Regions from separate parts of the Klebsiella sp. B345 genome, predicted to be linked through region 3. Evidence: predicted binding sites of a transcription regulator. Region 3 holds the regulator's gene; each other region holds the start of a gene.
What was found. Region 3 encodes CRP, which controls carbon source genes, mostly activating them, when cyclic AMP is high. Its sites were predicted from a motif close to ATGTGANNNNNNTCACAT; they were not measured.
Positions count from the first base shown of each region.

Region 1: the regulator CRP is predicted to act here: its motif matches at 5,489-5,506, upstream of azuC (stress response protein AzuC).
Region 2: the regulator CRP is predicted to act here: its motif matches at 5,968-5,985, upstream of idnO (gluconate 5-dehydrogenase).
Region 4: the regulator CRP is predicted to act here: its motif matches at 6,355-6,372, upstream of ACMYSO_RS02475 (sugar transporter).

Region 1 is NZ_CP180443.1:1,125,809-1,133,713, forward strand. Features, by position in the region: gene araG (L-arabinose ABC transporter ATP-binding protein AraG) at 1-710, opposite strand, end outside; gene ACMYSO_RS05280 (arabinose ABC transporter substrate-binding protein) at 772-1,752, opposite strand; gene ACMYSO_RS05285 (non-heme ferritin-like protein) at 2,566-3,069, shown strand; gene ACMYSO_RS05290 (MFS transporter) at 3,438-4,949, shown strand; gene ACMYSO_RS05295 (DUF2766 family protein) at 4,993-5,244, opposite strand; gene azuC (stress response protein AzuC) at 5,324-5,407, opposite strand; gene ACMYSO_RS05305 (MFS transporter) at 5,611-7,035, shown strand; gene ACMYSO_RS05310 (RpiB/LacA/LacB family sugar-phosphate isomerase) at 7,087-7,725, opposite strand.
Region 2 is NZ_CP180443.1:3,739,120-3,747,024, reverse strand. Features, by position in the region: gene kefC (glutathione-regulated potassium-efflux system protein KefC) at 1-1,665, opposite strand, end outside; gene kefF (glutathione-regulated potassium-efflux system oxidoreductase KefF) at 1,658-2,188, opposite strand; gene ACMYSO_RS17620 (MFS transporter) at 2,269-3,588, opposite strand; gene ACMYSO_RS17615 (2-hydroxyacid dehydrogenase) at 3,661-4,611, opposite strand; gene ACMYSO_RS17610 (LacI family DNA-binding transcriptional regulator) at 4,822-5,814, opposite strand; gene idnO (gluconate 5-dehydrogenase) at 6,103-6,867, shown strand; gene ACMYSO_RS17600 (gluconokinase) at 6,882-7,412, shown strand; gene ACMYSO_RS17595 (YhcH/YjgK/YiaL family protein) at 7,409-7,876, shown strand.
Region 3 is NZ_CP180443.1:2,503,752-2,511,656, forward strand. Features, by position in the region: gene ACMYSO_RS11890 (multidrug efflux RND transporter permease subunit) at 1-1,947, shown strand, start outside; gene ACMYSO_RS11895 (TetR/AcrR family transcriptional regulator) at 1,954-2,571, shown strand; gene ACMYSO_RS11900 (hydrolase) at 2,809-3,768, shown strand; gene ACMYSO_RS11905 (YheU family protein) at 3,765-3,983, shown strand; gene ACMYSO_RS11910 (phosphoribulokinase) at 4,020-4,889, shown strand; gene ACMYSO_RS11915 (OsmC family protein) at 4,958-5,362, opposite strand; gene crp (cAMP-activated global transcriptional regulator CRP) at 5,668-6,300, shown strand; gene ACMYSO_RS11925 (YccS/YhfK family putative transporter) at 6,353-7,905, shown strand, end outside.
Region 4 is NZ_CP180443.1:538,900-546,804, reverse strand. Features, by position in the region: gene ACMYSO_RS02510 (LysR family transcriptional regulator) at 1-502, opposite strand, end outside; gene ACMYSO_RS02505 (MFS transporter) at 861-2,063, shown strand; gene ACMYSO_RS02500 (SDR family NAD(P)-dependent oxidoreductase) at 2,060-2,899, shown strand; gene marB (multiple antibiotic resistance protein MarB) at 3,026-3,232, opposite strand; gene marA (MDR efflux pump AcrAB transcriptional activator MarA) at 3,263-3,643, opposite strand; gene marR (multiple antibiotic resistance transcriptional regulator MarR) at 3,661-4,095, opposite strand; gene ACMYSO_RS02480 (MarC family NAAT transporter) at 4,330-4,998, shown strand; gene ACMYSO_RS02475 (sugar transporter) at 5,085-6,281, opposite strand; gene ACMYSO_RS02470 (PhzF family phenazine biosynthesis protein) at 6,608-7,402, shown strand; gene ACMYSO_RS02465 (PhzF family phenazine biosynthesis protein) at 7,412-7,905, shown strand, end outside.

The DNA of each region.
Region 1 (7,905 bases), 1.4 Mb from region 3:
ACCAGCGCATCATGGTTAACGGTGGCCATATCATCAAAGGTGCAGACATAGCGGCCATCTTTGAAGACGGTGATCGCATCGCTCAGGGCGAAAATCTCCTCCATGCGGTGCGACACATAAATAATGACGCGCCCTTCCTGCCGCAGTTCGCGGATGACGCGGAACAGATTGTCAATCTCACGGGCCGAAAGCGAACTGGTCGGTTCATCAAAGGCGATCACTTTGGCGTTACGGGTGAGCGCTTTGGCTATTTCCACCATCTGCCACTGGCCAATCGAGAGGTATTTCAACGGCGTTTCCGGGTCGATATCTAAGCCCAGATGTTCAAGCTGCAGACGAGCTTCGTAGTTCAGCAGCGAACGGTTCACCAGCCCGTATTTATGCGGGATCTGGCCGAGGTAGATATTCTCCGCGACGGTCATTTCCGGGATCAGGTGCAGCTCCTGATAAATAATCGCCACGCCGGCATTGAGCGCTTCGGTGGTGTTGGTAAAGACCCGGGGCTGTCCACTAATCTGCAGATCGCCTGAGGTCGGAATATAGTTGCCGCTGAGGATTTTCAGCAGCGTGGATTTCCCGGCGCCGTTTTCTCCCATCAATGCGTGTATCTGTCCGCTATAGCAGTCAAAGCTAATATCAGACAGCGCTTTAACGCCGGGGAAAGTCATGGTGATACCGCGAAATGAGAGATAAGGGGTAGACTGTTGCATAACGACTCCGCTCTTCTGGACTCAGCCTCCCGCAGGAGCAGGAGGCGTGGTAAGCCAGGCCTTACAGCCCTTTCTTCGCCAGCTCTTCTTTGAAATTGTCGCGAGTGATCAGCACCACATCGGTAACCGCGGTGAATTTTGGCGGTTCTGCACCTTTGGTCACCCAGTTATAGAGCATCTCACTGGTTTTATAGCCGTGGATATCCGGGCTCGGCAGCAGAGAGCCGTAGAATCCGGTCGCCTGGGCTTTCGACAATTCGTTCACCGCATCGACACCATTAATACCGATGCCAATCACGTCTGCAGCTTTAAAGCCCTGCCCTTCAGTTGCGCGCACGCCGCCAAGCACGGTGTTGTCATTCATACCCACGATCAGCCAGTGTTTCACCTGCGGATGCTGAACCAGCATTGAGTTGCCGGCATCGAAAGCGCCTGGGATATCGTTAGATTTGGTCGGCACGCGGTAGATCTGTTTTTCCGGGAAGCCGGCTGCTTTCAGAGCATCCATCGAGCCGGTAGTACGACGGCGGGCGGTATCGAGCTCATCGGCGGTAATGGCCATCACGCCGGTTTCCTTGACGTCCCAGCCGCGTTTTTGCATCTCTTTGTACAGTTCCTGGCCCTGACGCGCGCCGATTTCACTGGCGGCCATCATCACCAGCGGTACGCTGTCCATCGGCTTGCCTTTGGCATTGACAAACTGGTCATCGACGGTGATGACTTTCATATCGTAACCGCGCGCTTTCGCCACAATAGCGGCCCCCAGTTTTGGGTCTGGCGTACAGATAACAAAGCCTTTGGCGCCGCTGGCCGCCAGGCTATCGATAGCGTTGAGGGTTTTCTCGCCATCCGGCACCGCAATTTTAATGACTTCAAACCCTAAATCTTTGCCGGCCTTATCGGCAAATTTCCATTCGGTTTGAAACCAGGGTTCTTCCGGTTGTTTCACCAGAAAACCGAGTTTAAGGGATTCAGCCATAGCTGATTGTGACATAACCGCAGCGAGACCGATCGCCGCCAGCGCTTTAGTAAATTTGTGCATGGTAAACTCCAGCTTTATTTCGCTTTTCTGTAGGGAAGTATCGGACTTAATTATTTTATCGGACGTAAAACAAGGCATTAGACGAAACCGCAACCCATACTGCCGTTGTTCATTAAGTAATAACCGGAAATCAATTCTCCATACGAGAGCATTATCACATCACGGAATTACAGTAATTGCGTGCATAGATTCAGCGAAAAAAGACATAAAAAAAACGTCAATTGTCAGACAATTGACGTTATGAATAGCAAATTTGTCCATGCTGACAGCAGAGTTATCCTTGTGACCCACATACCGTTGCCAGGCCATTGCGGACAGGCCTCGCGGGGCCAGAAGCCGCCTTCAGCCGTGAAAAAGTTGCCAGCCAGGTGTCCTGGGGCGCAGCAACGCATCCGCGCCATTTATTTTGACATTTTTTTCGCAATATTTATTCGTTATGACCGAATTATTAACGTCAGGTTAAACTCTTATTTAATATAAATATCGTAGCACTCATCCTTTTTCCTAAAAATTAAAACAGCAATAAAATCAATAAAATGAAAACATAAAAAATGAGATTAAATCATATAACAATACACTTAGCAGGGATGTTGTAACGAAACGTAAATACCGATGCTTGAGAGTTTTCTTAACGCATTCTTACGCGTATTCTATATTTGTCGGTAGTCGGAAATAAATTATCGACAGCACAGGGAAATGCAAATTGATTTTTTTGCTAATAATGTGGCACGCAATGAGTCTTGCATGCGGATGCTTACGGATGAGGGCTCTCGACGTGCGAATGATACCTCCAGCTTAAATAAGGATATTTTTATGGTTGTTCCTGGAATGGCTCAAAAACTCAATCATCAGATGAACCTTGAGTTCCACGCGTCAAATTTATACCTGCATCTCAGTGAATGGTGTGAACAGCAGCGTCTGAGCGGCACCGCCACCTTTTTACGCTCCCGGGCGCAGTCCCGAGTAACGCAGATGATGCGCGTATTCGATTTTATGAAAACTGGCGGCAGCTGGCCGATTGTCAAAAGCAAAAGCTGCTATCGTCATGACTGCGATTCTCTCGAAGAGCTTTTTACCGCTACGCTTGCCGATCACCAACAGCGTAGCAACATGCTCTCCGGGCTAGCCGAAGAGGCCAAAGCCCACAGCGATGACACCACCTGGCGTTTCCTGACTCAGTTAGAGAAAGAACAGCGCCAGGATGGCATCCTGCTGCAAAGCGTGCTGGAAAAAGTCCGTCATGCTGATAAAGCCGGCCTGTGTATGCAACAGACCGATCGCCAGATGCTAAGCCTGGTCACGCCTCGCCCGAACTAAGTCCGTAGTGGCGGGCACCACATTAACCGTTCCCTCAGCGAAAGGGATTCCTGAGGGAACGGTTTCGCTGGTCACACCACAGCGCTGCAGCTAACCGCCATGCACTCACGCTTCCTGTCTCTGTTTCTCTGAAACATCATTTTCGGCGCTTCGGCGCCGTTTTTATTCCAGAAAAGCATTAAAAACTTTTAAGTAGATCTCATTACGGCCTGGCCGAATATCGCAGGCGGTAATTAGTGACGGCGATCACTTTTTAACATTCTCCATAAGAATATAAAAACAGCGTTTCAAAAATTTAAAACACGGAGTTTATATTAATGGCAAGAGATACGGTTTCAACCTCACAAGCGTTGCAGGGAAGACCGATTTTGTTACGCCATCAGCTAGCCTACGGCGGCGGTAACTTACTGGGGAGTGGCGCACTGGCAATCAGCGGCGCCTGGCTATTGTATTTCTATACGACGTTCTGCGGCCTGACGCTGATCGAGGCAGCATTTATCTTTTCCGTCGCCAGCATTATTGACGCGATTAGTAACCCGCTGATGGGTTATCTTACCGATAATTTCGGTAAAACACGGCTTGGCAAACGCTTCGGACGGCGGCGTTTCTTCTTGTTGATTGGTATTCCACTGATGATGTTCTACCCGCTGCTGTGGGTTGAAGGCCTCAGCTTCTGGTACTACCTGTGTACTTACGTCATCTTCGAAATCATTTATACATCAGTTATGGTGCCTTACGAAACATTAGCCACAGAAATGACTGATGATTTCGCATTGCGCTCAAAACTTACCGGTTATAAAGCGATTTTCGGTAAACTGGCCAACTTCCTGGCGGCCTTTATTCCGGGCCAGTTTATCCTTCTGTACGGCAAAGATTCAGCCACTCCATTCTTCCTTACCGGGGTGACCTATGGCCTGATTCTGATTATCGCCATCTCCTGCCTGTGGTTCTGCAGCTGGGAGCGTCCGCGTGAAGAAGACCATGCGGTTAACAAGAAAAAAAGCCTGCTGGCGACGCTGTCGACGCTGGCGAAAGATATGATCTCGACCTTTTATCTGCGGGTATTCCGTAAACACCTCGGCATGTATCTCTGTGGTTTCGGCGCAGAATGGCTGTTTGCCTCAATCTTTACCTACTTCGTGATCTTTGTGCTGCAACACGATCCGGCGATGGTTGCCGGGCTGAACAGCCTGAATTCCATCCTGCAGCTGGTCTCTACCGCGTTGTTCATCGGCCTGTGCGTGAAAAAAGGGTTCAGCAAGCCCTACATCCTGGCGTTGAGCATCGTGATTTTCTCCGTGTTGCTCTACACCTCGCTGTGGTTCTTCCATCTGCCGTCTCATCTGGCAACGATTCTGATGTTCGGGATCACCGTGCTGTTTGGTCTCGGTACCGGCGGCGTGTACTACATTCCGTGGACCGTCTATACCTTCCTAGCCGATGTCGATGAGATCTATACCGGCCGTCGTCGCGAAGGGATTTATGCCGGTGCGATGACCTTCTCCGGTAAAATTTTGCGTTCGATTATCGTCTTCACCATGGGTGCCATCCTCAGTTACTACGGGTTCCAGTCAAAAGCGCATACGCAGCCTGAAAGCGCGGTGACTGCGATTGCCGTAGTGTTCTGTAGCGGTGTGATTCTGCTGGCGCTGGCGGCGATTGTCTTCAGCAAGCAGATGAAGCTGGATCGCAAAGCGCACCTGATAGTGCTGCAGGAAGTGGCGCGAATTAAGGCTGGCGGCAAGATTAGCGATATCCCGTCCGATGTGCGCATCGTGGTGGAAGGGTTAGTCGGCCATCGTTATGAAGAGTGCTGGGGTAACAGTAAGCTGTTCAGAGATGAGCAAGCTACCCAGATCAGTCCCGTTGCTTCTCATTAATCGGAGTTCACGCCCCGCCAGGATTCTGGCGGGGCGTCAGCGTTTAGTGCGCTTCGCCCTGCGGCGTAAACTTCAGTTCTATCAGGGCAATGGCTTTTTGCACCGCGCGCAGCGTTACCGGGTCAGCGGAGGCTGGATGGCTGGCGAAATCAATGGCTTTCAGTTGCGTGGTCATCTTCTCGCGCACTTCAACAGGGGCGATAACATCAATGACGTCGAGGATCTGTTTGATAACTAGCTGGCAGGCGACAACGTCAGAGACCAGTTCGTCTTGTTCAGTGAGGTGTTGAGACATTTATTACTCCTATTTCGAGGAGCGTAATAGTAACCTAAATTCCGAGAGATAAAAAAACCTGCCGCAGCAGGTTTTTTTATCAGAACATACCGGCAGGCGGTACATCTTTGAAGGTTTTGCAATATTGTTCGAACATGCTCTTCAGAATTTTGCGCAACTTCATGGAGTGACTCCGTTATTTTGTTATGCAGGTGTTACTGTCGATAGGGCTATAATATGACTTGCGTCACATAAATCAATAGAAATTTGCTACAAATCACATTTTTATTACAAGTATAATTTAAAAAATAAACAAAATGAGGAAGGTACGCGTAACGCGTCTGGGGCGTACTTCGCGGCTAACCTCACCTTGCTATGGCAGACACAATGAGTACAGATATCTCTTCCCGGGAAGACCGTGCCTTCTCCGCTCCGGCGTTGCTAGTCGCCGGGGCCTTTTTCATGGAGTTTCTCGACGGTACGGTGATCGCCACCGCGTTACCGGATATGGCGAAGGATTTTGGCGTCGCGGCGGTTGACCTCAATATCGGTATCAGCGCCTACCTGATTACGCTGGCGGTATTGATCCCGGCCAGCGGCTGGATTGCCGATCGCTTTGGCGCCCGAAAAATCTTCACCCTCGCGCTGGCGATATTTACCCTGGCCTCGGTTTTTTGCGGCTTATCCACCAACGTTGACAGCTTTGTCGCCATGCGCGTTCTTCAGGGCATGGGCGGCGCGCTGATGGTTCCGGTTGGCCGACTGGCGGTGCTGCGCACCACGCCCAAGGATCAGCTGATCAAAGCGATTGCCACCCTGACCTGGCCCGCGCTAGTTGCCCCGATCATCGGCCCGCCGCTTGGCGGCTTTATCACCAGCTATGCCAGCTGGCACTGGATATTCTTTATTAATGTCCCCCTCGGATTGATCGCTATCGCGCTGTCGCTGCGCATTATCCCGAACATCCGGGAAGAGGAACGGCGTCCTTTCGACCTTCCCGGTTTCCTGGCGACCTCGGTAGCGATGGTCAGTCTGGTGAGCGCGATGGAGCTGCTCGGCGATACTCAGCCTCAGGGCTGGGCCACTCTCGCCCTGCTGGGATTGGGGATCGCCTGCATGCTGTTTTCACTACGCCATTTCCGCCGCGCGGCCTGGCCGATGGTGCGCCTGGACGCGCTGCAGATCCCGACCTTCCGGGTTACGATGTATGGCGGGTCGCTGTTCCGCGCCTCAATCAGCGCCGTCCCCTTCCTGCTGCCGCTGCTGTTTCAGGTCGGTTTTGGCATGGATCCCTTCCACTCCGGGCTGCTGGTGCTGGCGGTGTTTGTCGGCAACTTCACGATCAAACCGGCCACTACGCCGCTGATTCGCTGGCTGGGCTTTCGTCGTCTGCTGTTGATCAACGGCGCGTTAAACGTGCTGTCGTTGCTGGCCTGTGCGTTCTTAACCCCAGAAACGCCGGTATGGTTGATTTGCCTGATCCTGTACCTCGGCGGCGTATTTCGTTCGATCCAGTTCACCGGCGTCAGCACGCTGGCCTTCGCCGATGTACCGTCGCCACAGATGAGCTACGCCAACACCCTGTTCAGTACCGCTTCGCAGCTGGCCGTCGGTTTAGGGATCACCCTCGGCGCCATCGGGATACGCATCGGGGAAAAAGCCAGCGAGTGGTTGAACCTGACCAGCGTGCCGGGAGTGAGCTTCCGCCTCTCTTTCGTGTTTATCGCGCTGATTTGTCTGGTGGGAATGGTTGATAGTCTGCGCCTGACCAAAGATGCCGGCAGCAGTGTCTCGAAGAAGCAGAAGAGATAAAACAGAAAGGGCCAGCATTTGCTGGCCCTCTTTATACTCAAGTAGACGCGATTAGCCGACGATCTGACGTACGAAGGCTTCGATCTCTTTGTCCTGACAGTTTTCAAAGAAGCACTGCTGGAAGCGTGGGCCGGAGACCGCCGTTTTGACCAGTTCCGGGTCGATAGCGCGCAGGGTGTCCAGATAGTTCTCTTTCACCACGGCAGCTTTAACGGTGTTCAGAATGCCGGCGTTGCGAACCTGCGGCTCTTTACGCTCCGGCGGGTAGCCTTCACCTTTACGGCCGGTGAAGGCTTTTTCAAAGATAAAGCGTACGTTCAGTTCGGCACCCCAGCCAAAACCTTTGGCGAAAGGCAGAGACAGCGCGTTACCGTTATTGATCTGAGCAAACAGGAAGGCATCAGCAGGATCAATACAGTAGCCGCACACAACACCCGGGTGGATGTTCAGAGACATCAGCGCGCCCTGTCCGGTACCACAACCGGTGACAACGAAGTCCACCGCTTTAGAGTTCAACAGAATGCTGGCCATGATGCCCAGGTGGATATAGGTCAGATGATGGTCTTGCTCATCGCTCATCCCGACGTTGTATACCGGGAAACCTTTTTCATCAGCAACGGCGTTTAACTCGTTGAGGATGGTGGCGTTTTTGCTGGCCTGGCTGTTTTCCATCATCAATGCGATTTTCATGCTTTACTCTCCTGAATGCTGCGCGGGTACTCCCGCAGTAGTTCGTTAGCGTTGTGAAAGACTCTACTACTTAACAAACGTACTTTCAAATTTTATGAAAAGTTGTTTTATAAATTACGTAGTGGTTCACATTTTTGCCTTCCTGTTGCCGCTAATGCCCTGCCCTTCCCCGAGAGCGCT
Region 2 (7,905 bases), 1.2 Mb from region 3:
CACCATTTTCTGGTTAAAGCGACGGAACAGATCGGCACGCTCACGCGCTTCATAGGCACCCAGTCCCAGCGCCTCCAGCGCCATGCGCCCGGATTTCAGCGCCGCTTCGAAGGTTTCACGCTCCGGAGCGTCTACGCCAGCCTGACGCAGCTGGATGTAGTGATCGACATCGCGGGCGCGGGAGATAATCTGCAGATGTGGGAAGTGCTCTTTCGCCAGCTCCACCAGTTGCAGGCTGGCCTGCGGATCGTCGATCGCATTAATCAGCACTTCGGCTTTTGCCGCCCCTGCCGACTCCAGCAGATCCGCGCGGGTGGCATCACCATAGAACACTTTCATATCAAACTTACGCAGCGTTTCCACGTGGTCCGGATCGTGATCGAGGATCACCATCTTCACCCCGCCGGAAAGCAGCACACGCCCGGCGATCTGCCCGTAACGCCCAAAGCCGGCGATAATCACCCGCGGCTGCTCTTCATCAATTTCATCAGCTTCACGCTCCTGGCCGCTGGAGGATTTCTCCAGCCGGGTCAGCAGCACCAGCAGGATCGGCGTGGCCGCCATCGACAACGCTACCGCTAAGGTCAGCGCCTTCGCCCACTCGCTGTCCAGCACGTCCGCCAGCTGCGCTGCGCCGAAGACCACGAAGGCAAACTCACTCCCCTGCCCCAGCAGCACCGCAAACCAGCGGCGCTGCGCGCGCGGTACGCCAAGCGGTTTAGCGATCAGCCACAGCATCACGCCTTTAATGACCAGGAAACCGACCAGTAAAATCAGGATCCGCAGCGGATGGCTCATCAGAGTGCCAAAATCAATCGACATCCCGACACCGATGAAAAACAGCCCCAGCAGCAGGCCCTTAAACGGCTCGATATCGCTTTCCAGCGCATGACGATACTCCGAGCTTGCCAGCAGTACCCCGGCGAGGAACGCCCCCATCGCCATCGACAGCCCCACTTCCTCCAGCAACAGGCCAAAGCCGAACACCAGAAACAGGGCCACGGCGCTGAATACTTCACGCAGGCCCGAGCGGGCCACGAAACGCAGTACCGGACGGGTGACATAGCGCCCCAGCGCCACCACCAGCACCAACGCACCCGCAACTTTAAGCGCGGACAACGCAAAAGCGCCGAGGGTGGTGGAACCGCCGCTGGCGGCCAGCAGCGGGATCATCGCCACCAGCGGGATCGCCGCGATATCCTGAAACAGCAGAACGGCAAACGCGCTGCGCCCCATCTGCGAGACCGTCAGGTTACGTTCGTTCATCGCCTGCATGGCGATGGCCGTCGACGACAGCGCCAGCGTCATGCCAATCAGCTCCGCAACCTGCCAGCGCATCCCCAGCAGCATGCAAAACAGGCCAATCAGCGCCCCACACACCACCATCTGTAATGCACCGCCGCCAAACACCGACGCCCGCAGTTTCCACAGACGCTGCGGGTCAAGCTCCAGGCCAATCACAAACAGCATCAGGACCACGCCAATTTCGGCAAAATGCAAAATCGCCTCGGCGTCCGTCACCAGACGCAGGCCCCACGGCCCAATAATGCACCCGGCGATTAAATAACCCAGCACCGACCCCAGCCCAAGACGCACGGCAATCGGCACAATCAGGGCGGCAGACCCCAGATAAATCAGCGCCTGTATCAGCGTATGGCTATCCATGGTGCGCCTCCTGCCATTCAATTAAGCGTTGTCGATAGTGGCGCGCCTGCGCCTGAAGGGTTTCATCGTCACAGATAAACGTGCAGTGCATGGCGAACGGCGGCAGCCATTTCATGCCGCAGTACAGCCCGGTGGCCTGTAGCGGCTGGGACAGCACTTCAAAGCCAGGAAATGCGCCGATATCGAAGTGGCTCTCACCGCCGCCGGTGGTCACCGCCCACATCAGCGATTTTCCCTGCAGCGCAATACCGTTGTGACCGTAGGCCCAACCGTGCGACAGCACCTTATCCATCCACAACTTCATCAGCGGCGGAACGCTGTACCACTGCATCGGATGCTGCCAGATAATCAGATCGGCTTTCGCCAGCGCCGCCTGTTCGGCGGCGATGTCGATGTTAAAGTCGGGGTAAAGTTGATAGAGGGAGCGTATTTCTACGCCATCCAGCGTCCTTGCCTGCTCCAGCATCCGCTTATTCGCATGCGAGTGATGCGGATAGGGATGAGCATAAATTATCAGAATCATTGATTAGCCTGCGTTAACTCTCGTTGTAATCTGCAAGAGTGTAGTCAGTTAATCGAAGCGCTTACAATCATAACCTGATTTTATGTCTGCGGACTGCCGGCCTTATGTGGCTGCGGGCTGGCGGTAACCTCGGGTTCGCTGACGTCGAGATCGCAGCGTTTCGGCAGCAGGAAGGTCATGGTCCCGGCAATGATTAGCGATCCAGCCAGGGCACAAACCGCCACGTTCTGGCCATACAGATAGATCATCACCCCCACCAGATAGGGACCGCAGAATCCGCCGAGGTTACCCAGGCCATTAATCACCCCGCGAGCGCTACCGGCCACTTCCGCAGAGGCAATCCGCCCCGGCATCGACCAAAACGGGCTGGTGGCTGATTTGAGGAAAAAGCCGCAAATCACCAGTGCGATATAGGCTGCCACCACGTGCTCACGCAACAATACCGAGGCCACTAGCGCCGCCGCAAAGCTGTAAAGCGAGAAGCGCACCCACAGACGACGTTTACCGCTGCGATCGCTGAATAACGAAATGACATAAATCCCGGCAAGCGTCGCCACGAACGGCAATACCGCGAGAAGGCCCACGCTGGCCATACTGCCGCCGGTCAGCCCTTTGAGGATGGTCGGCAGCCACAGGGTGTAGCCGTAATCGCCGGTCTGATAGAAGAAGTTGAGGATCACCAGTTTCATCAGCCCGCCGTTGCGGAAAACATCTTTGACCGGCGCCTTGCTGACCGCATCTTCCGCCAGTTTTGCCGCCCGCTCAGCGGCCAGCGTAGTGACCAGGTAGTGACGCTCTTTCTCCGGCAGCCAGCGGGCCTCTTCCGGACGGTCGCTGATCATGAACCACCAGACCGCCAGCACCACCACCGACAGCAGACCTTCGATAATAAACAGCCAGCGCCAGTCAAGCGCGGCGATGATCGCCCCGGATACCGGCGCGGTCAGCATGCCGCCCAACGGGGCGAACATCATCACGAAGGCGTTGGCACGCCCCAGCTCTTTTTCCGGGAACCAGTTGCTGACCATCGTCAGCACCACCGGCAACATGCCGCCCTCGGACACGCCGAGAATAAAACGCAGCACCAGCAGTTGATATTCATGGGTCACGAAGCCGGTAGCAACCGAAACCACCGCCCAGGCCATCAGCGACCAGGCAATAAAGCGTTTACCACTGCCGTTTACCGCAATTCGCCCACCGGGTATTTGTAGAAATAAATAGCCAATAAAAAAGATGCCGCTGGCAACACCGGCCATCTGGCTGGTAATACCTAAGTCCTCCTCCATTCCACCGGGTAATGCGAAACTAATATTAACCCGGTCCATAAACGAAATAATACAGGCGATCAACACCGGCGTAATAATACGCCACCAGCGGGTGCTGGGAATTTTATCATTCATATTTCGCGCTCTCTATGCAGAGGTTATTGTTGTCATTGAATACGAGCTGGGTACAGAAATAAGAGAGAGAAATTAATTAATCGCGTTCGGTAATGGCGCATCGGCGAAATAAGCCGCCACGTTGGCAAAAACTACCTCGCTCATTTTCTGTCGGGTTTCATGGGTCGCGCTGGCCACGTGCGGCTGCAGCACTACATTATCGAGCGCAATCAGCGCCGCCGGCACATGCGGTTCATCTTCAAACACGTCGAGAGCGGCACCGGCGATAACACCGTTTTGTAACGCCTGAATCAACGCCTTCTCATCCACCAGCGAGCCGCGGGCGATGTTGATCAACCACGCCTGTTTCGGCATGACGTTAAACACTGAATAATCGATCAGCCCGCGATTGGCTTCGCCGCCGGAGGCCGCAATCACGAGGAAATCGCTCTCGTGGGCCAGGGTATGCAGATCGGCACACCACTGATAATCCAGCCCCGGCACCGGTTTGCGGTCGGTGTAAAGCACCTGCATGTCGAAGCCGCGGGCGCGACGGGCAATCGCCTGGCCGATATTGCCCATCCCCAGCAGGCCAATGCGTTTACCACTGACCTGAGTTGCCAGCGGCATTCCGCCCTTCTCCCAGCGCCCTTCCCGGACAAAGCGATCGCCCTGACACAGATTGCGCGACGCGGCCAGCAGCAACCCCATCGCCAGGTCCGCCACGTCATTGGTCAGCACGCCGGAGGTGATGGAGATCTTAATCTGTCTGCTACGTGCATATTCCACATCAACGGCATCAGTGCCGACGCCGAAAATGGCAATCAGGCCAACGTGCGGCAGCAACTCAAGGACACTGTTTTGCACCCCGATGTCTCCACGGGTAACGACAACAGCGATGTTCTCGCCTTGCTCACGCAGAAAACTTATCGGATCGTCCTGCTCGTACAGACGCAGCAGCGGGAAATGGGCCGCCAGTTGCTCCTGCAGTGCATCAATAACGGGGGCCACTAAAAGGACGGCGCGGGTAAGAGTACTCTTCATCAGATCACCTGTTTGACGGTTCGTTACGACGGTAGTCACTATCAAACGGGTTTTTAGCAGGGCGTTTTGCGATCTGCATCACGCTGAATCGTGTTAAAAATAGCTGTTACCCTCTACGTGATCCCTAAGACAAAACCAGCGTATCCGGCTGCGACGCGGGACATGGCGTTAACGGTTTGCTAACACCGCGGCGTCGCACGTTAGACGGGGTTAGATCGTTTCCCCCAGCGACAGGCGGTAGTGTAGATCAACTTTCTCGATGGTTGGCAGTCCTTTGATTTTTTTGATTAAAATCTCAGTAGCGACCTTACCCATCTCAAAGCGCGGGGTCAGAACGCTGGCCAGCCGCGGGGTGATAATCTGGCCGATCTCCAGACCATGAAAGCCGGCGATCGCCAGCTCCTGCGGGACATTGATACCCGATGCGAGGCACTCCTGTAACACCCCAACCGCCAGGTCATCATTGGTACAGAGGATCCCGTCCATGGTGGCATACATCTGCCGCGCCAGATTCATCATGCCGGTGCCGATCGACACCGACGACACCTTGTTCGGTGCAATACGCCCGGTCGCCAGTCCGGCATTCTCCATCGCCTGGCAATAGCCGGCGTAGCGCTGCTCGTCGCGCACGTCAGACATCGAGCCGAAATAGATAATATGCCGCTTGCCGCTCGCCAGCAGCATCGTGGTCATGTCAAAACCGGCTTTGAAGTTATCGAAACCGACGTTGATGCGCCCTGGATTCTCCGCCAGCCCCATCACTTCAGCGATGGGAATTTTGGCGGCGTTGAGGTACTTATCCGCCCGCAGGGTGTGAACCGACTCGGTCAGCAGCAGGCCTTTGACATGAAACGCCAGCACCGCCGCGATCTGTTCCTCTTCGCGTTGGCGGTCGTAATCGTAGTTGACCACCAGCGTCTGGTAGCCATGCGCCGCGGTCACCGATTCGATCCCCGCCAGCAGGTCGGCGAAGATTTGGTTATGAAAAGAGGGAATTAAGACGCCAATGCGCGGGACGACGACGCTGGTCATCGCCGGATTATCGGGATCGGGTTCATAGCCGATTTCCGCAATCACGCTGGCGATACGTTCTGCGGTCTCCGGTTTGACTTTGTCCGGCGTACGTAAATAGCGGCTGACGGTCATCTTGGTTACGCCAGCCAGCGCTGCAATATCATTGAGCGTAATGCGTTGTGCTTTCATCTATCGACCCGTCAAATACATCCACTGCATCAGGCCATTATGCCTGCCGTTCAGGAAAAAGAGAATCACGCCATTCTGCGCTTAACCCCTTGAGCCGCGGTAATTTCCACCCGACATCACGTTTAGCGTAACCCCTTTTCGTAACACCCTTTTGAGTGATCTCCATCACAGATTTACCCGACAAAAATCCGTGAGATAGAGCACAGGTTGTTGCGGGTCATGTTTTGCCACCAACGGCATTAACACGCACCACATCATTTATATTCAGCCGTTAATCAGGATATCAAGATGAAAGATCTTTTCAGCTTACAAGGCAAACGTATTTTAATTACTGGCGCAGGACAAGGAATTGGTTTTGTCATGGCGCAAGGCCTTGCACAATATGGCGCAGAAATTATTGTCAACGATATTTCGGCGTCTCGTGCGGATGATGCGGTCATGAAATTACGTGATGAAGGTGCCATCGCCCACTCCGCGGTATTTAATGTCACCGATGCCGACGCGGTAGAAAATGCCATTGCGAAAATTGAAACCGATATCGGTGCAATTGACGTGTTATTTAATAACGCAGGTATTCAGCGCCGTCACCCTTTTACCGAATTTCCGGTGCAGGAATGGCATGACGTTATTTCCGTCAACCAGACAGCAGTATTCCTGGTCTCCCAGGCGGTAGCCAAACGCATGGTCAGCCGCCGGCGTGGCAAAATCGTCAACATCTGCTCCATGCAAAGCGAGCTGGGCCGCGACACCATTACCCCGTACGCAGCTGCCAAAGGTGCGGTGAAGATGTTGACTCGCGGCATGTGCGTCGAACTGGCGCGCGATAACATCCAGGTCAACGGTATTGCGCCGGGCTATTTTAAAACCGCCATGACCCAGGCCCTGGTGGACGATCGGGCCTTTACCGACTGGTTGTGTAAACGTACGCCTGCCGCACGCTGGGGCGATCCGCAAGAGCTGATTGGCGCCGCCGTGTTTCTCTCCTCCAAAGCATCCGATTTCGTCAATGGACATCTGTTATTCGTCGACGGCGGCATGCTGGTTGCCGTCTGATTAAGGAGCGCATTATGGCAGGACAATGCATTATTTTGATGGGCGTGTCGGGCACCGGGAAGACCACCGTGGGTCAGGCGCTGGCCCAGGCGCTTGAAGCCAAGTTTATCGACGGTGACGATCTTCATCCCCGGCAGAACATCGTCAAAATGGCCGCCAGCCAGCCGCTGGATGACAACGATCGCCAGCCGTGGCTGGAGCGCATTGGCGATGTGATTTTCAGCCTTGGGCAGAAGAACGAATCCGGCGTGCTGGTATGCTCGGCGCTGAAAAAGCGCTACCGCGACCAGCTGCGCGAGGGGAATCCCCATTTACGTTTCCTGTGGCTGACCGGCGACTACGACTGCATTTTGCAACGGATGCAGGCCCGTAAGGGCCACTTTATGCCGGAGGCCCTGCTGCGCAGCCAGTTTGCCGCGCTGGAAACCCCAGACGCCAGCGAAGGCGATATCGTCGCGGTGGATATCGCCCCCGATGTCGCGAGCATTGTGGCGCACTCCATCACATTACTTAACCCGCAACCCACGCAGGGAGTCCCGGCATGATTATCGATACCTTAAGCGCCGCCGCTAAAAACAGCTTTTATCCACCGGTTATTCGTAAAGCGCTGCAGGCGGTACTGCAGCAGGAGCCGCACGCTCTGCCACCGGGGAAATACACCATCGATGGCGATAATCTGTTTTTTACCGTTGTCGAAGGCAGCACGAAACCGCTGGCGGAACAGCGCCCGGAGTACCATCGTCAGTACATCGATATTCATATTGTGCTGCAAGGCGAGGAGATTATCGGGGCCGGTAATAAGGGCCTGGAGATTGTCCCGGACGGGCCGTTTAAGGATGCCCACGATATTGGCTTTTGTGATGGGATCAGCAGCGAAACGCTGATTCATCTGCACCCTGAAGAGCTGGCTGTCCTGTTTCCCGGTGAGCTGCATCGGCCAATGAGCGCCATGGATGCCGGCGCGCCGCTGCGCAAGATTATCGTCAAAATTGACCACGCGCTGCTTTAATCAGCCAGCCATCGGCCCCGCCGCCTTCC
Region 3 (7,905 bases):
GGCTACAACATCAATACCCTGACGCTGTTCGCCATGGTTCTGGCGATTGGTCTGCTGGTTGATGATGCCATCGTGGTGGTCGAAAACGTCGAGCGGGTGATGGCTGAAGAGGGACTCGGCCCGGTAGAGGCGACGCTACGTTCGATGAATGAGGTCACCGGGGCGCTGATCGGTATCGCGATGGTGCTGTCGGCTGTCTTTGTTCCCATGGCCTTTTTTGGTGGTTCCGTTGGGATCATCTACCGGCAGTTTACCGCCACGATCGTGACCGCCATGAGCCTCTCCGCGCTGGTAGCGATGACGCTGACCCCTACCTTGTGCGCGCATTTACTCAAGTCCGGTCACGCGAAGCAAGGCCGATTTTTCCGCTGGTTTAACCACGGCGTCGAAAAAAGCCAAAGCCGTTATCTCATCATTCTGCAGCACATCACTCGCCGGCCCTTACGCAACTGCCTGCTCACTCTTCTGCTGATCCTGTTGATGCTCTGGCAGTATCAACGTCTGCCAACCGGCTTCCTGCCGGAGGAGGATCAGGGATCGGTCGTCATTCAGTTTACGCTGCCGCCTGGCTCGCCGATGTCGATGACCGAGCAGACGGGAAAAGACATCTCAAACTATTTTATGACCGAAGAGAAAGACAACCTGAACGTCATTTTTATGGTCACCGGGCGTAATAACGCCGGCAGCGGACAAAACGTCGGCATGGCGTTTGTAGAGTTAAAACGCTGGGACGAACGCCAGGGTACAGAAAACAGCGCCCAGTCGATTATTGCTCGCGCCAATCGGTACTTCAGGGCATCGACCGACACGACGATTAGCGTTTCCGCCCCGCCGGCCGTTCGCGGACTTGGGCAGTCCAGCGGCTTTGAGCTGTGGCTGCAGGACCAGTCGGCGCAGGGGTATGACGCACTTCTCGCGGCGCAACAAAATCTGATGTCGATGGCGACAGCCAACAGCAACCTCGATGCAGTGAGACTCAATAGCCTTGATGAAAAATCTCAGTTGCACATTGAGGTGGATCGTCAGAAGGCCGAATCACAGGGTCTGGCGCAGGCTGACATCAACGAGACTATCGCCGCTGCCTGGGGGGGTGTTTACGTTAACGATTTTGTCGACCGCGGGCGTATCAAACGAGTTTACATGCAAGGCGATGCACCGTGGCGCTCCAGCCCTGAAAGTCTCGCCACCTGGTTTGTGCGCGGCAGTGAAGACAACATGGCTTCTTTCAACAGCTTCGCATCGATGCAATGGACCACAGGGCCGCAGATGCTGCAGCGATTTAATGGTCTGTCGGCGGTCCAGTTCCAGGGAAGTGCCGCCAGCGGTATTAGCTCCGGTAGCGCGATGAATGAAATGACCACGCTGGTACAGGGTCTGGATGGCTTCGGTCTACAATGGAGCGGATTGTCGTACCAGGAACAGGCCTCATCGGGGCAGACGCTGTGGGTTTACCTTGCCTCAGTTATCTTTATCTTCCTTTGTCTTGCCGCGCTCTATGAGAGCTGGTCAATTCCGTTGGCTGTTATGTTGATCATTCCTCCGGGCATATTGGGGGCAGTAAGCGCATCGACGCTGGCCGGTTTTGATAACGATATTTACTTTCAGGTCGGGATGCTGACCACCATGGGGCTGTCAGCTAAAAATGCCATCCTGATCGTTGAATTCGCCCAGACAAGGCTGGCGGCTGGCCAAAAGCTGGTGGAAGCCACCCTTGAAGGTGCACGCCTGCGTTTGCGGCCGATCATAATGACGTCGCTGGCATTTGTTGCCGGCGCCATCCCTCTGGTACTCTCTAGCGGAGCTGGCGCGTCGAGCCGCACGGAAATCGGAACCGCGGTGATCGGCGGGATGCTTTCCGGGACACTCCTGACGCTGCTCCTGGTCCCGCTTTTTTTCATCCTGATCCAACAGGGGATCCACTCCCTAAAAGGAAAACACAAAGGATAGCAATTGATGGCTAACCAACGTGGGCGCCCGATGACCGCGCGCCCTCGCATTTTACATACCGCATGCGAACTGTTTTTGAAACACGGGCTGGATGTCTCCCTCGACGCCATCGCCGCTGAAGCAGGAAGCTCCCGCCCCACGCTCTATAGCCACTTCCCGGGTGGTAAAGACGCGCTGCTGCTGGAGAGCTTTTCCTATTTAAACGCGAAAATGCAGCCGCCGCTGCGTCAGTTGCTGCAGGATAAGCAGCACGACTTACCAGCCCTGCTGCTCGGTTTTGCTCGTATCGTGCAGGCGCATTTTTACAGTGCGGAAAATATCCGCTTTCAGCGTCTCCTCATTCAGGTGCTGGTGCAAAAGCCCGAGCTGTACGCGGTGATCGAACAACGCCCGTCGGGCCGGGTGTTGACCGTGCTGGTTGAGATACTCAGCACGCAAAATGCGCGCGGCACGTTGACCCTGACGGAACCCGAAGTGCAGGCCAGGTTGTTCCTTGGATCGGTGATGGGTTACCCACTACCAGCGGCACTGATCTCGCAGCAGGCGCTTGACCCCGCGCAGCTGGAGCCACTCGCCAAATCTGCCGTCACTACTTTCCTCAGCGCCTGGCATTACCACTCCTGACCCACCGGACCGACGCCTGCCGGGCGCGATAATTACCGGCAGCGCGTACTCCAGTCATCACCCGGCCGCAATTTCGTGTAACCTATAGTCCTGGCCGTAAGACCACATATTGGATAACCGGCGCACCTCGTGCGCGGTATAGTGTCGTATTAGTTTATTAATTGCTCTGGTGCTATGGTTGAAATCACCCCCACAGAAATGACGCCCCCTGAAGACGATTCGCGCGAGTTTCACCCGATGCGCGGCGTGGGTAATCGTCATCTGCAAACCATGCTTCCGCGTCTGATCCGCCGCAAACTGGGCTTCACACCCTTCTGGCAACGCCTCGAGCTACCGGATGGTGATTTTGTCGATCTGGCATGGAGCGAAGACCCCTCCCTGGCACGGCATAAACCGCGGTTGGTCGTTTTTCACGGCCTGGAAGGCAGCCTGCACAGCCCCTACGCTCACGGCCTGATTCATGCTGCCATGCAGCGCGGCTGGCTGGGCGTGGTGATGCATTTTCGCGGCTGTAGCGGTGAACCCAATCGTAATAACCGGATCTATCATTCTGGCGAAACCGAAGACGGCAGCTGGTTTCTGCACTGGCTGCAACGTGAATTTGGTACGGTCCCGACCGCCGCCGTTGGCTATTCGCTGGGGGGAAACATGCTGGGCTGCCTGCTGGCAAAAGAAGGCGATAACGCCCCGCTGGACGCCGCGGTGATCGTCTCAGCCCCCTTCATGCTGGAAGCCTGCAGCTATCATATGGATAAAGGCTTTTCCCGGGTCTATCAGCGCTATCTGCTTAACCTGCTAAAGGCCAATGCGGCCCGTAAGCTGAAGGCCTACCCGGGTTCACTGCCGGTCGATTTACGCCAGCTCAAAGGAATGCGCCGCATCCGCGAGTTTGACGATATGATCACCGCGAAAATCCACGGTTTCGCCGATGCGCTGGACTACTATCGCCAGTGCAGCGCGATGCCACGATTAAGTGATATCACCACGCCGACGCTGATCATTCACGCAAAGGACGATCCTTTCATGGATCACCACTCTATCCCACCGCAAGAACAGCTGCCGGCAAATGTGGAATATCAGCTGACCGAACAAGGTGGGCACGTCGGGTTCGTTGGCGGCACGTTGCGTAAGCCGGAAATGTGGCTCGAACGACGCATTCCGGACTGGTTAACCCGTTGGTTGGGAGCACAAATATGATTATTCCCTGGCACGATCTGGATCCCGAAACGCTGGATAACCTAATCGAAAGTTTTGTATTGCGCGAAGGCACCGATTATGGTGAACATGAACGCTCGCTGGTGGATAAAGTCGCCGACGTCAAACAACAGTTAAAAAGCGGAGAAGCCGTGCTGGTGTGGTCTGAACTACACGAAACGGTCAACATTATGCCCCGCAAGCAGTTCCACGGCTAAGGCGGCACCACACCATCGTTTAATCTGGGAGTTGTTATGTCTGCCAAACATCCGGTGATTGCCGTCACGGGCTCCAGCGGCGCGGGAACCACGACCACCAGCCTCGCCTTTCGAAAAATTTTCGCCCAGCTGAATCTGCGTTCTGCGGAAGTCGAAGGCGACAGCTTCCATCGCTACACCCGCCCGGAAATGGACATGGCGATCCGTAAAGCGCGCGATCAGGGGAAGCACATCAGCTACTTCGGTCCGGAAGCCAACGACTTCGGACTGCTCGAAAATACCTTCATTGAATACGGGCGCAACGGCAGCGGTCAGTCGCGAAAATACCTGCATACCTATGACGAAGCGGTCCCGTGGAATCAGGTTCCGGGTACCTTTACGCCGTGGCAACCGCTCCCGGAACCCACCGACGTCCTGTTTTATGAAGGGCTGCACGGCGGCGTGGTCACCCCGCAGTACAACGTCGCACAGAATGTCGATTTGCTGGTCGGGGTGGTGCCGATTGTCAATCTGGAATGGATCCAGAAGCTTATCCGGGATACCAGCGAACGCGGCCATTCCCGTGAAGCGGTGATGGACTCCGTCGTGCGTTCGATGGAGGACTACATCAATTTCATCACCCCACAGTTTTCCCGTACCCATATCAACTTCCAGCGGGTCCCCACCGTCGATACCTCGAACCCGTTTGCGGCTAAAGGCATCCCCTCACTGGATGAGAGCTTTGTGGTGATCCACTTCCGTAATCTGCAGGATATCGATTTCCCGTGGCTGCTCGCGATGCTGCAGGGGTCGTTTATCTCGCATATCAATACGCTGGTGGTTCCGGGGGGCAAAATGGGCCTGGCGATGGAGTTGATCATGACGCCGCTGGTAGAGCGCCTGATGGAAGGCAGAAAGATCGACTAGCCATAAAAAACCCCGGACGCATTACGACCGGGGTTGTTCTCTGCTACCTGGCACTATCCTGCCGTCAGTTAGCCTTCAATGACTTCATAGGTGTGGGTGATGTTCACTGCTTTTTGCAGCATCAGCGCCACCGAGCAATATTTCTCTGCCGACAGATCCACCGCACGCGATACCGCCGCATCCTTCAGCTCTTTGCCGGTCACAATGAAATGCATGTTGATATTGGTAAACAGGCGCGGCGCCTCTTCCCGGCGTTCAGAGGTCAGCTTCACCTCACAGTTGGTCACGTCGTGACGCCCTTTCTGCAAAATAGACACAACATCAATTGCGCTGCATCCGCCCGCCGCCATCAACACCATTTCCATCGGGCTTGGCGCTTTATCTCCGGAGTTGCCGTCCATCAGAATCTGGTGACCTGATGCGGACTCTCCGATGAAGGTTAACCCTTCAACCCATTTCACACGAGCTTGCATAAAATTTAACTCCGAGGTTGCAATTTTCCTGACAGATTACGCGCACATAACAATTCTCGCAACGGAAGGCGACCTACATCATGCTGAAGCGAGACACCAGGAGACATGCGGCAAAAGCTATGCTAAAACAGTCGGGATGCTACAGTATTACATTGATGTATTGCATGTATGCAGAGGAGTTCACATTACAGGCTGAAGAAAAATCACCAGCCATTTCCCAGGCATAGGGAAACAATACGATTGCATGCCCGGATGCCGTGTAGTGTCGGCACCCGGAGATAGCTTATAACAGAGGATAACCGCGCATGGTGCTTGGCAAACCGCAAACAGACCCTACCCTCGAATGGTTCTTGTCTCATTGCCATATTCATAAGTACCCATCGAAAAGCACGCTGATCCACCAGGGTGAAAAAGCAGAAACGTTGTACTACATCGTCAAAGGCTCTGTGGCTGTGCTCATCAAGGATGAAGAAGGTAAAGAGATGATCCTCTCTTACCTCAACCAGGGCGATTTCATCGGTGAATTAGGCTTGTTTGAAGAAGGCCAGGAGCGTAGCGCCTGGGTACGTGCAAAAACCGCATGTGAAGTGGCCGAAATCTCTTACAAAAAATTCCGTCAGCTGATCCAGGTTAACCCGGATATTCTGATGCGCTTGTCGTCGCAGATGGCTCGTCGTCTGCAGGTCACCTCTGAAAAAGTGGGTAACCTTGCCTTCCTCGACGTCACCGGTCGTATCGCTCAGACGCTGCTGAATCTGGCTAAACAGCCGGACGCCATGACCCACCCTGATGGTATGCAAATTAAAATTACCCGCCAGGAAATTGGTCAGATCGTCGGTTGTTCTCGCGAAACCGTCGGCCGTATTCTGAAGATGCTGGAAGATCAGAATCTGATCTCCGCACACGGTAAAACTATCGTCGTTTACGGTACCCGTTAAGTCGTTAAAACGGCGTGTTGCCCCCGCAATACGCCGTTTTTGTCTCCTCCTGATGTGGCGCAGGCTGATTTACCATCCAGAAGTCAACTATGCACTGCGGCAAACGCTGGTGTTGTGTTTGCCTGTCGCGGTCGGTCTTCTCCTCGGTCACCTGCAACAGGGTCTGCTGTTTTCCTTAGTACCTGCCTGCTGTAACGTCGCCGGTCTGGACACCCCGCACAAACGCTTTTTTAAACGCCTGATCGTGGGCGGTTCACTGTTTGCCGGCTGTAGCCTGGTGGTTCAGCTGCTGCTGCAACAGGAAATCCCGCTGCCCTTAATTCTTAGCGGCCTGGCGCTGCTGCTTGGCGTGACGGCAGAGATTAGCTCGCTCCATGCCAGACTTCTCCCGGCCTCACTGATTGCAGCCATCTTTACCCTGAGCCTTGCCGGGAACATGCCCATCTGGGAGCCGCTGTTGATCTACGCACTCGGCACCTTGTGGTACGGACTGTTTAACTGGTTCTGGTTCTGGCTATGGCGCGAACAACCGCTGCGTGAATCCTTGAGCCTGCTCTACCGGGAGCTGGCTAACTACTGCGAAGCGAAATACAGCCTACTGACTCAGCATATTGACCCGGCGACCTCGCTCCCGCCGCTGCTCACACGCCAGCAAAAGGTGGTGGATCTGATCACCCAGTGCTACCAGCAGATGCATATGCTGGCGGCGAACCAGCGTAACGATCACAAGCGTCTGCTGCGGGCGTTTCAGGTGGCGCTGGATCTACAGGAACATATCTCCGTCAGCCTGCATCAGCCTGAGGAAGTTCAGAAACTGGTGGAGCGGAGCCACGCGGAGGCGGTGATCCGCTGGAACGCACAAACCGTTGCCGCCCGTCTACGGGTGCTGGCCGACGACATTCTGTACCACCGCTATCCGCAACGCTTTCATATGGATAAGCAGATTGGCGCGCTGGAGAAAATTGCCTGGCAGCACCCCGACAATCCCGTCGGGCAATTCTGTGCCTGGCACTTTAGCCGCATCGCCCGGGTGCTGCGTACCCAGCGCCCGCTGTATGCCCGCAACCTGATGGCAGATAAAGAACGCCGCCTGCCGCTGCTACCTGCGCTGAAGCACTATCTCTCATGGAAATCGCCGGCGCTGCGCAATGCCGCGCGTATCTGCGTGATGCTCACCGCCGCCAGCCTGATGGGCAGCGCCCTGCATCTTCCCAAGCCTTACTGGATCTTAATGACGGTGCTTTTCGTCACCCAAAACGGCTACGGCGCGACACGAGTGCGCATCGTCCATCGGGCGGCCGGCACCCTCGCAGGCCTCGCCATTGCCGGACTGACGCTGCACTTTCACGTTCCAGAGGGGTATACGCTTACCGCGTTGCTGATCATTACGCTGCTGAGCTACCTGATTATTCGTAAGCATTACGGCTGGGCGATGGTCGGCTTTACCGTGACGGCGGTCTATACCCTGCAACTTCTGACACTTAACGGCGAACAGTACATTGTCGCCAGGCTTATCGATACGCTTATCGGCTGCCTGATCGCCTTTGGCGGGATGGTCTGGCTGTGGCCACAGTGGCAGAGCGGACTGCTACGTAAAAACGCCCA
Region 4 (7,905 bases), 2.0 Mb from region 3:
GACGCACTGCGACCAGATCCTCCGGCACGGTTCCACCAAAACGGATCCCGGCATCAAAACCCTCTGCGACAATATCGACCATCCTGTCATCGACGTTGATTTCCAACGCCATCTCTGGGTATTTGCTGATAAAACGGGGGAGATGGCGTGCCAAAATCAGCCGCGCGCTGTCGCTCAGCACGTTGAGCCTGAGCTTCCCTACCGGGCGATCTCGCATGCGGTTGATTTCTTCAAGGGCGTCACCGATCTCTTTGAATCCTGTTTCAAGGCGCCTCGCGAGGTTGGCCCCTGCTTCGGTGGGCGATACGGTACGGCTGGTTCTGTTTAGCAACCTGACCCCAAGGCGCATCTCCAGATTGCGAAGGGTATGGCTCAGCGCGGAGGTGGTGATCCCGAGTTCGATAGCGGCTTTCGTAAAACTGCGCCTTTTCTCGATGATCAGAAAGGCATTTAATTCAGCAAGGTCGCTGCGGGTCAACGAAGTTGTCAGTCTGGGAGGCATACAGGAGAACCATTGATTTTAATTCAACGCATTGTCCAGGGACGTTGCACGGAATCAAGCGAACGAGATGTTAAGTTTAGATTCATTCAACAAAGCGTTGCAAGCCGTCAGTATTGCGTGTGTTAAACGCTGATCATCTTTTCCTGGAGGCCTTCACGTGTTTCATCTCTGGACCTTCTACCAGCGCGGTATGTGCTGTTCCGGTGAAATTACCCTGAACACTCTGTATAAGAAGGCTAACAATTCTATCGTTGAATTAGCCTCAACATGACTTGCGATCTGATTCATCAGTTACGCCTCGATAGGCGTTAAAGTTGATTCCAGCCAATAAACGATGGTCGCTACTGGAATTAACATCATGTCTGAACAGATTCAACCTTCACAGGAGGAACGTCTGCGTCCGCCTGCCGGGCTTTTTGCCGCCATGCTGGCATTGGGAAGTGGAGGACTGTGTATCGGGACAGGAGAGTTCGCCCCGATGAGCCTTTTACCGGCGCTGGCGCAGGGGACCGGCATTTCCATTCCTGTCGCAGGGAGTTACATCAGCGCCTACGCTGCAGGGGTGGTGCTCGGGGCGCCCGCTATCGCCGTGCTGGCTGCCCGGCTTTCTCGCAAAAGCCTGCTGCTAATTTTGCTGGCCATTACCCTTATCGGCTACGCCTTCAGCGCCATCGCCAATGGTTACACCTCTATGCTCATCGCCCGGTTTATTGCCGGCATGCCGCACGGTGCCTGGTACGGGGTTTCTGCACTGGTGGCGGCATCGATGGTTTCACCTCACCATAAGGCTCGCTATATCGGTTACGTGATGCTAGGCCTGGCGGTGGCCAATGTCGCTGGCGTGCCGCTGGTCACTTGGGCGGGCCAGATGCTGGGGTGGCGAATTGCCTTCTGGCTAGTGGCGGCCGGGCTGGTGTTGACGGTCATCATGGTGCTGCTGTTCGTGCCGCCTATGGCGGTGGACCGCGGAGCTTCCCCACTTAAGGAACTCGCGGCGCTGCAGCGTCCTCCGATCCTGATGATCTTTGCCGTGGCTTCCGTCAGTTTTGCCGGCATGTTTGCCGTTTACAGTTTTATCACTCCGGCGCTGACCAGAATGGCCGGTTATTCCAGTACCGCCGTGCCGTGGATCCTGGTGCTGTGGGGGGGGGGGATGGTTGCCGGCAATATTATCGGCGGCAGGCTTGCCGACAGGGCGCTGGTTCCCGCGATATTGGGGATCATCGTCTGGAATATTGTCTTTCTGGTGCTCTTTTCGTTGACGGGCTCCCGGCCGATCCCGGTGCTCATCGTTCTGTTTATGTTGGGAGGTGGCTTTGCACTCGTCCCGGCGCTGCAGGCTTACATGATGAACATCGCCGGAGAGGCGCAAACCCTGGCCTCTTCCCTGACGCATAGCGCTTTTAACATTTCCAATGCCCTTGGCGCAGCCGCCGGTGGTGGCGTTATTGCCGCGGGAGGAAGCTGGATCTCAACGGGCTGGGTGGGGGCCGGTTTTTCCCTACTGGCTCTCATCCTTATGTTTGTATCAGTACGTATCGCTGACCGGAGTCAATCATGAACGATAGAGTTATTAAAAAAGGTCACGTTGCCGTCATCACCGGCGCCGCGAAAGGAATTGGGGCCGCGGCGGCCCGGGAATTGGCGCGTCAGGGGATGAAGCTGTGTCTTTTCGATCGCCACCAGCAGAGGCTTGAGTGCCTGGCCGATGAACTCGCAACCGAGACGCTAGTGGTAGTGGGGGATTTGACCCATGATGACGACCTGCAACACCTGAAAGAGAGGGTTTACGATACCTGGGGACGGGTGCATCTACTGTTGAATAACGGCGGCGCGAAAATTGCCGCAGGCGCTGGCGATGCGCCGGGACTCTGGCGGCAGCAGATGGCGGTTAATCTGATATCAATGGTGGCGACTCAGCATCTTTTCCTTCCTGAGATGTTAGCCATGGCCGAACGTGGCGCGATTGTGAATCTGGGATCGAAAGAGGGGATCACCACACCGCCTGGTTTTGCAGCATACAACGCCTCAAAGGCGGCCGTAAAAGTGCTGACGGAACAGCTTTCACATCAGCTGTGGCAGCAAACCGGCGGCCGTTTGACTGCACATCTTCTGGTTCCGGGCTACACCTGGACCGATATGAATGATCCTGGCATGGATGAGCACAACGGCACTAAGCCCGATGAAGCGTGGACTGCTGCCCAAGTGATTGACTATTTCATACCGCGATTCGCCCGGGGCGATTTCTATATTATTTGTCCCGATAACGCCGTCACCTCTGAGATCGATGCAAAACGGATCCTCTGGGCTTGTCAGGATATGCTGGAGAACCGGCCAGCGCTGTCGCGATGGTACCCGGAATGGCAGTCTGCTTTTGAAGGCTGGCTCAAATGCTGAGCTCAGTTACGATCTTCGGCATTGGCGATCGCCGCCGCGGCTGACGGCAATTTTGTCCTCCAGCCAGGCGATAAAGATAGACAAAAAAAAGCCCCGTAAACGGGGCGAAATGCTCGGGTAGTACAATTAGTTATAATAGGGTACGCCTAGTTCATCCGATTTATCGCTACCGGCAGCCATATGATTGAAATCAAACGGCGAGTCGTTGTGTTCGGATGGCATAATCATTGCGTCGTGCTGATTGTGGCGCACCGGCGTGGTGGTTTGCTCCGCGAAGCTCTGGCTTGAGATCAGCGCGAGCAGGACAAAAGCAGCGGAAGCGAATAGTTTCATGATTTCCTCAATACGTCTTTTTGCAGGCGGTTAACAGCAGTTGTTCAGTGGCATCAGATAGCGGGAATCACCCGGTATATTGGTCATGCGATATTTATGCGGCGGAACGTCGAAATAGTTTTTAAAGGTTCTCGTCAGCGTCTGTTGCGATTCGAAACCGTAGCGCTCTGCCAGGTACAGAATCGGCTCGTTGCTCTGCTTGAGTTTTTGCGCGATTTCCGTCAGCTTGCGGCTGCGGATGTACTGGCCTAAGGAGTGACCGGTCTCTTTCTTAAACATTCTTTGCAGGTGCCATTTGGAGTAACCAGAACGCTCGGACACTTTTTCCAGCGACAGGGGCGATTCCAGGTTATCTTCGATCCACGACAAAATACTATGGATAGTGATGGCGTCATTATTGCGTCTGGACATCATCTTACCTCTTCTTATTACGGCAGGACTTTCTTGAGTAGGTGCTCAAGGGTGACGATTTCGTCCGCCGACAGATTTTTTGTTAATTCCTGGTGCAACTTCTGACCCACAACCTGATGACATTGCTCACAAAGTGCCGCACCGTCTGATGTCAATTGCACCAGCACGCCGCGTTTGTCAGTGGGGTTGGGTAACCGTTCAATCCAGCCTTTGCAGACCAGGCGATCGAGCATGCGCGTCATTGCGCCAGGATCGACCGAAAGCACGGTTTTCAACTCAACGGGGGTAATACATACCTCGCAGCGAATGGAACAGAGCACCCGGAACTGGGTGGAAGTGATATCCATCGGGGAGAGATACTCGTTGAGCAGGCGATCTTTTTTCTGGTTAACCATTTGAATCAAGCGACCAAGAGGGATCATTTCGTTAAACAGATCACTGGTGTTTTTCACAATGGTTGCCCAGGCAATTAGTTAGTTGCTGTGGATATTATTGCCCAGGCAATCATAAGTCAACCTGACCGATTACCGATCACACGATTTGCTAAAGTGAACCGGGCAGGAAGCCAGTGGTGCCTGAGATGCGGGTGCTGGCGGGACATCGGCGCTGGTATGATATCGCTGACAAAAGTTATACTGCCCCAGCAAAACGGTGATGAACGAAATATTAACGGGGCTTTAATTAATATGATTGAACTTTTTAAAGCGATTGGCCTGGGGCTGGTAGTCATTTTACCGCTGGCAAATCCACTGACGACCGTGGCGCTGTTCCTCGGGCTCGCAGGCAACATGAATAATGAAGAACGTAACAAACAGTCGCTGATGGCTTCAGTGTACGTGTTCATTATTCTGATGGTCGCCTGGTACGCCGGTCAGGTGGTGATGAGCACCTTCGGTATCTCTATTCCCGGCCTGCGTATTGCAGGTGGCCTGATCGTCGCTTTTATCGGCTTTCGCATGCTCTTCCCGCAGCAGAAATCGCATGACTCCATGGAAGCCAAGATGAAGTCGGAAGAGCTGAAGGATGAGCCCACCGCGAATATCGCCTTTGTGCCACTGGCGATGCCGAGCACCGCCGGGCCGGGGACGATCGCGATGCTGATCAGCACCGCCTCAACGGTGAAACACGGCGTCGATTTTCCCGACTGGGTCGTACTGGTGGCGCCGCCGATCATCTTTGGCCTGGTGGGGATTATTCTGTGGGGTTGTCTGCGTAGCTCCGGGGCGATTATGCGCCTCGTGGGCAAGGGTGGCATTGAAGCGATTTCCCGCCTGATGGGCTTCCTGCTGGTCTGTATGGGCGTGCAGTTTATCATCAACGGCGTGCTGGAGATTATCACCACCTACCACGCCTGATGCAGGCTATGCGTTGAGATCGTAAAAAAGCCCGCGCCGGGAAACCGGGCGGGCTTTTGTTTGCCTGCGCTTATTGAAATGAGCAATCAGGAGTGATGCGGTCGCTCTTCCAGCGATACCGGCCAGCGACGGAAGATCATCACCGCCCATACCAGCGCCACCAGTGCCGGAATGGCGCCAACGTAGCCGATAGAGGCCATCGACAGATGGGTGCTGACCTGGCTACCCAGCAGCGCACCAGCACCGATGCCGATATTAAAGATCCCCGAGAACAGCGACATTGCCACGTCGGTGGCATCGGGTGCCAGCGCCAGCACTTTCACCTGCATACCGAGGCCAATGATCATAATGGCGATACCCCAGAAGACGCTTAATATCATCAGGTAGTTGGCATTCTGTGAGGCCGGCAGCAGCAGCAGCAGGCTGGCCAGCAGCAGAGCAATAGCGATATTAATCAGGCCTGATGCATGCTGGTTACCCAGCTTGCCAAACAGAATACTGCCGATGATCCCCGCGCCGCCCAGGGTCAGCAGCAGAACGGTGGCAAAATTGCCGCTCAACCCGGCGACGGTCTGAACAAACGGTTCGATGTAGCTGTAGGCGGTATAGTGCGCGGTGACCACAATCGCGGTCAGCAGATAGATGCTCAGCAGCGCCGGACGGCGGAACAGCAGCGGCAGACTCTTCAGTGAACCGGAATGTTCGCTCGGCAGTTTTGGCAGCAGCTTGAACAGACACACTAAGGTGACCAGCGCCCCCATACCAATGACCAGGAAGGTGGTTCGCCAGCCGAAATACTGCCCGACAATACGGCCAATCGGAATACCAAAAACCATCGCCAGTGCGGTGCCGGTAGCGATCAGGCTCAGGGCCTGTGCGCGTTTACCTGGCGGGGCCAGGCGAATGGCTAACGCTGAAGTAATAGACCAGAACACCGCATGAGCGAAAGCGATACCGATGCGGCTAATCACCAGCACGTTAAAGTTCCAGGCAAAAAACGACAGCACGTGGCTGGCAATAAACAGAATAAACAGGCCGATCAGCAGGCGACGGCGCTCCATCTGGCTGGTCAGCAGCATAAACGGCAGCGACATCAACGCGACTACCCACGCGTAGATGGTCAGCATCATGCCCACCTGCGCGGTCTCCATGCCAAAGCTGTCGGCAATATCCGACAACAGGCCGACCGGCGCGAATTCGGTGGTATTAAAGATGAACGCGGCGATAGCAAGCGTGACGACCCGAAGCCACGCGACCCTGCGTGAAACCGTATTTGTGATCATAGATTCTGAGCTGATAACTGAAGAGGAGAGAGACGTCGATCTTAAAACGAACGGTGGTGAAAATACAATCACTTTGTGATCTGGATCTCATTAATGTACTGATGGTGTTTCGGATATATACCCTAAGTAATTCGAGTTGCTTGTAGGCGGCAAGGCCGTAAATCCCCAGGAGCTTACTCAGGTAAGTGACTGGGGTGCGCGGGTGCAGCCAACACCCAGGCAACTTGAAGTATGACGGGTATAATGGATTCATTTTTATATAGATAGTGTGCATGATTCGCTTTTATGTCATGTTGATGAGATGTAAAAACAGGAAGGGTTATAGGATGAAGGAAATTGATTTTTACCTGGTGGATGCCTTCAGCGATCGCAATTTTGGCGGTAATGCGGCGGCGGTATGTCCACTCACCGAATGGTTACCGGATGACGTACTGCTGAGCATGGCGCAGCAGCATAATCAGTCCGAGACGGCGTTTTTTGTGCGCACCGACGATGGGTATGAACTGCGCTGGTTCACCACCCAGTATGAGATCAACCTCTGCGGTCATGCGACGCTGGCCTCCGCGCATATTATTTTCGAATATCTCGATCATCCTTCCGCCACTATTGTGTTCAGCACTCGCTTTGTCGGTGAGCTGCGGGTCACCCGCAACGGTGACTGGCTGACCCTCGATTTCCCGGCCTGGCAGACTACACCGGTGGTGACGCCGCCGCCGGCGCTGTTATCCGGTCTGGGGCTGAGTGAGGCTGTCGAGGTGCGCGTAGGGCGCGACTATCTGGTGGTTCTCAAAAACCGCCAGCAGGTAGAAGCCGTGAAGCCGGATATGCAGCAGCTTGAGCAACTAGGCAAAATGGTTTGTATCAGCGCCGCCGATGATGGTGAATATGACTTTGTCAGCCGCTTCTTTTGCCCGGGCGAATCGGTCGCCGAAGACCCGGTCACCGGCTCCGCGCATAGCATGCTGATCCCTTACTGGGGTGACAAGCTCGCTAAAACGACGATGCATGCCCGTCAGGTGTCGGCCCGCGGCGGCGATCTGCGCTGTCAATGGCAGGGCGATCGGGTACTGATCGGCGGCCAGGCAACGACCTACATGACCGGTACGATCGCCCTACGCTAAGGAGAAGCCATGAAAGCGATTCCGATGTATCTGGTTTCTGCGTTCAGCGATACCCCGTTTTCCGGTAACCCGGCGGCGGTCTGCCTGCTGGAGGAGTGGCTGGCGGATGACGTATTGCTGAAGATGGCCCAGGAGCATAACCAGTCTGAAACCGCCTTTGTGGTACGAGAAGGCGAGACGTTTAGCCTGCGCTGGTTCACTACCCGCAATGAGGTCAATCTGTGCGGTCACGCCACGCTCGCCAGCGCCCACGTCATTTTCCATCATCTGGACTATCCCCAGGCATCAGTGGCGTTCGCCACCGCCTCCGGTCGCCTGACCGTGAGCCGGGAAGGCGACTGGCTGACGCTGGATTTTCCGGCAGGGGCCACCGAAGAACGTGTGCCGCCCGCGGCATTGCTTGCCGGTCTGGGCATCGATCGCTACGTTAGCGCCCGGCATGGCCGGGCATGGCTTATCGAGCTGGGGAGTCGTGCCGAGGTTGAAGCGGTCCGCCCGGCGAT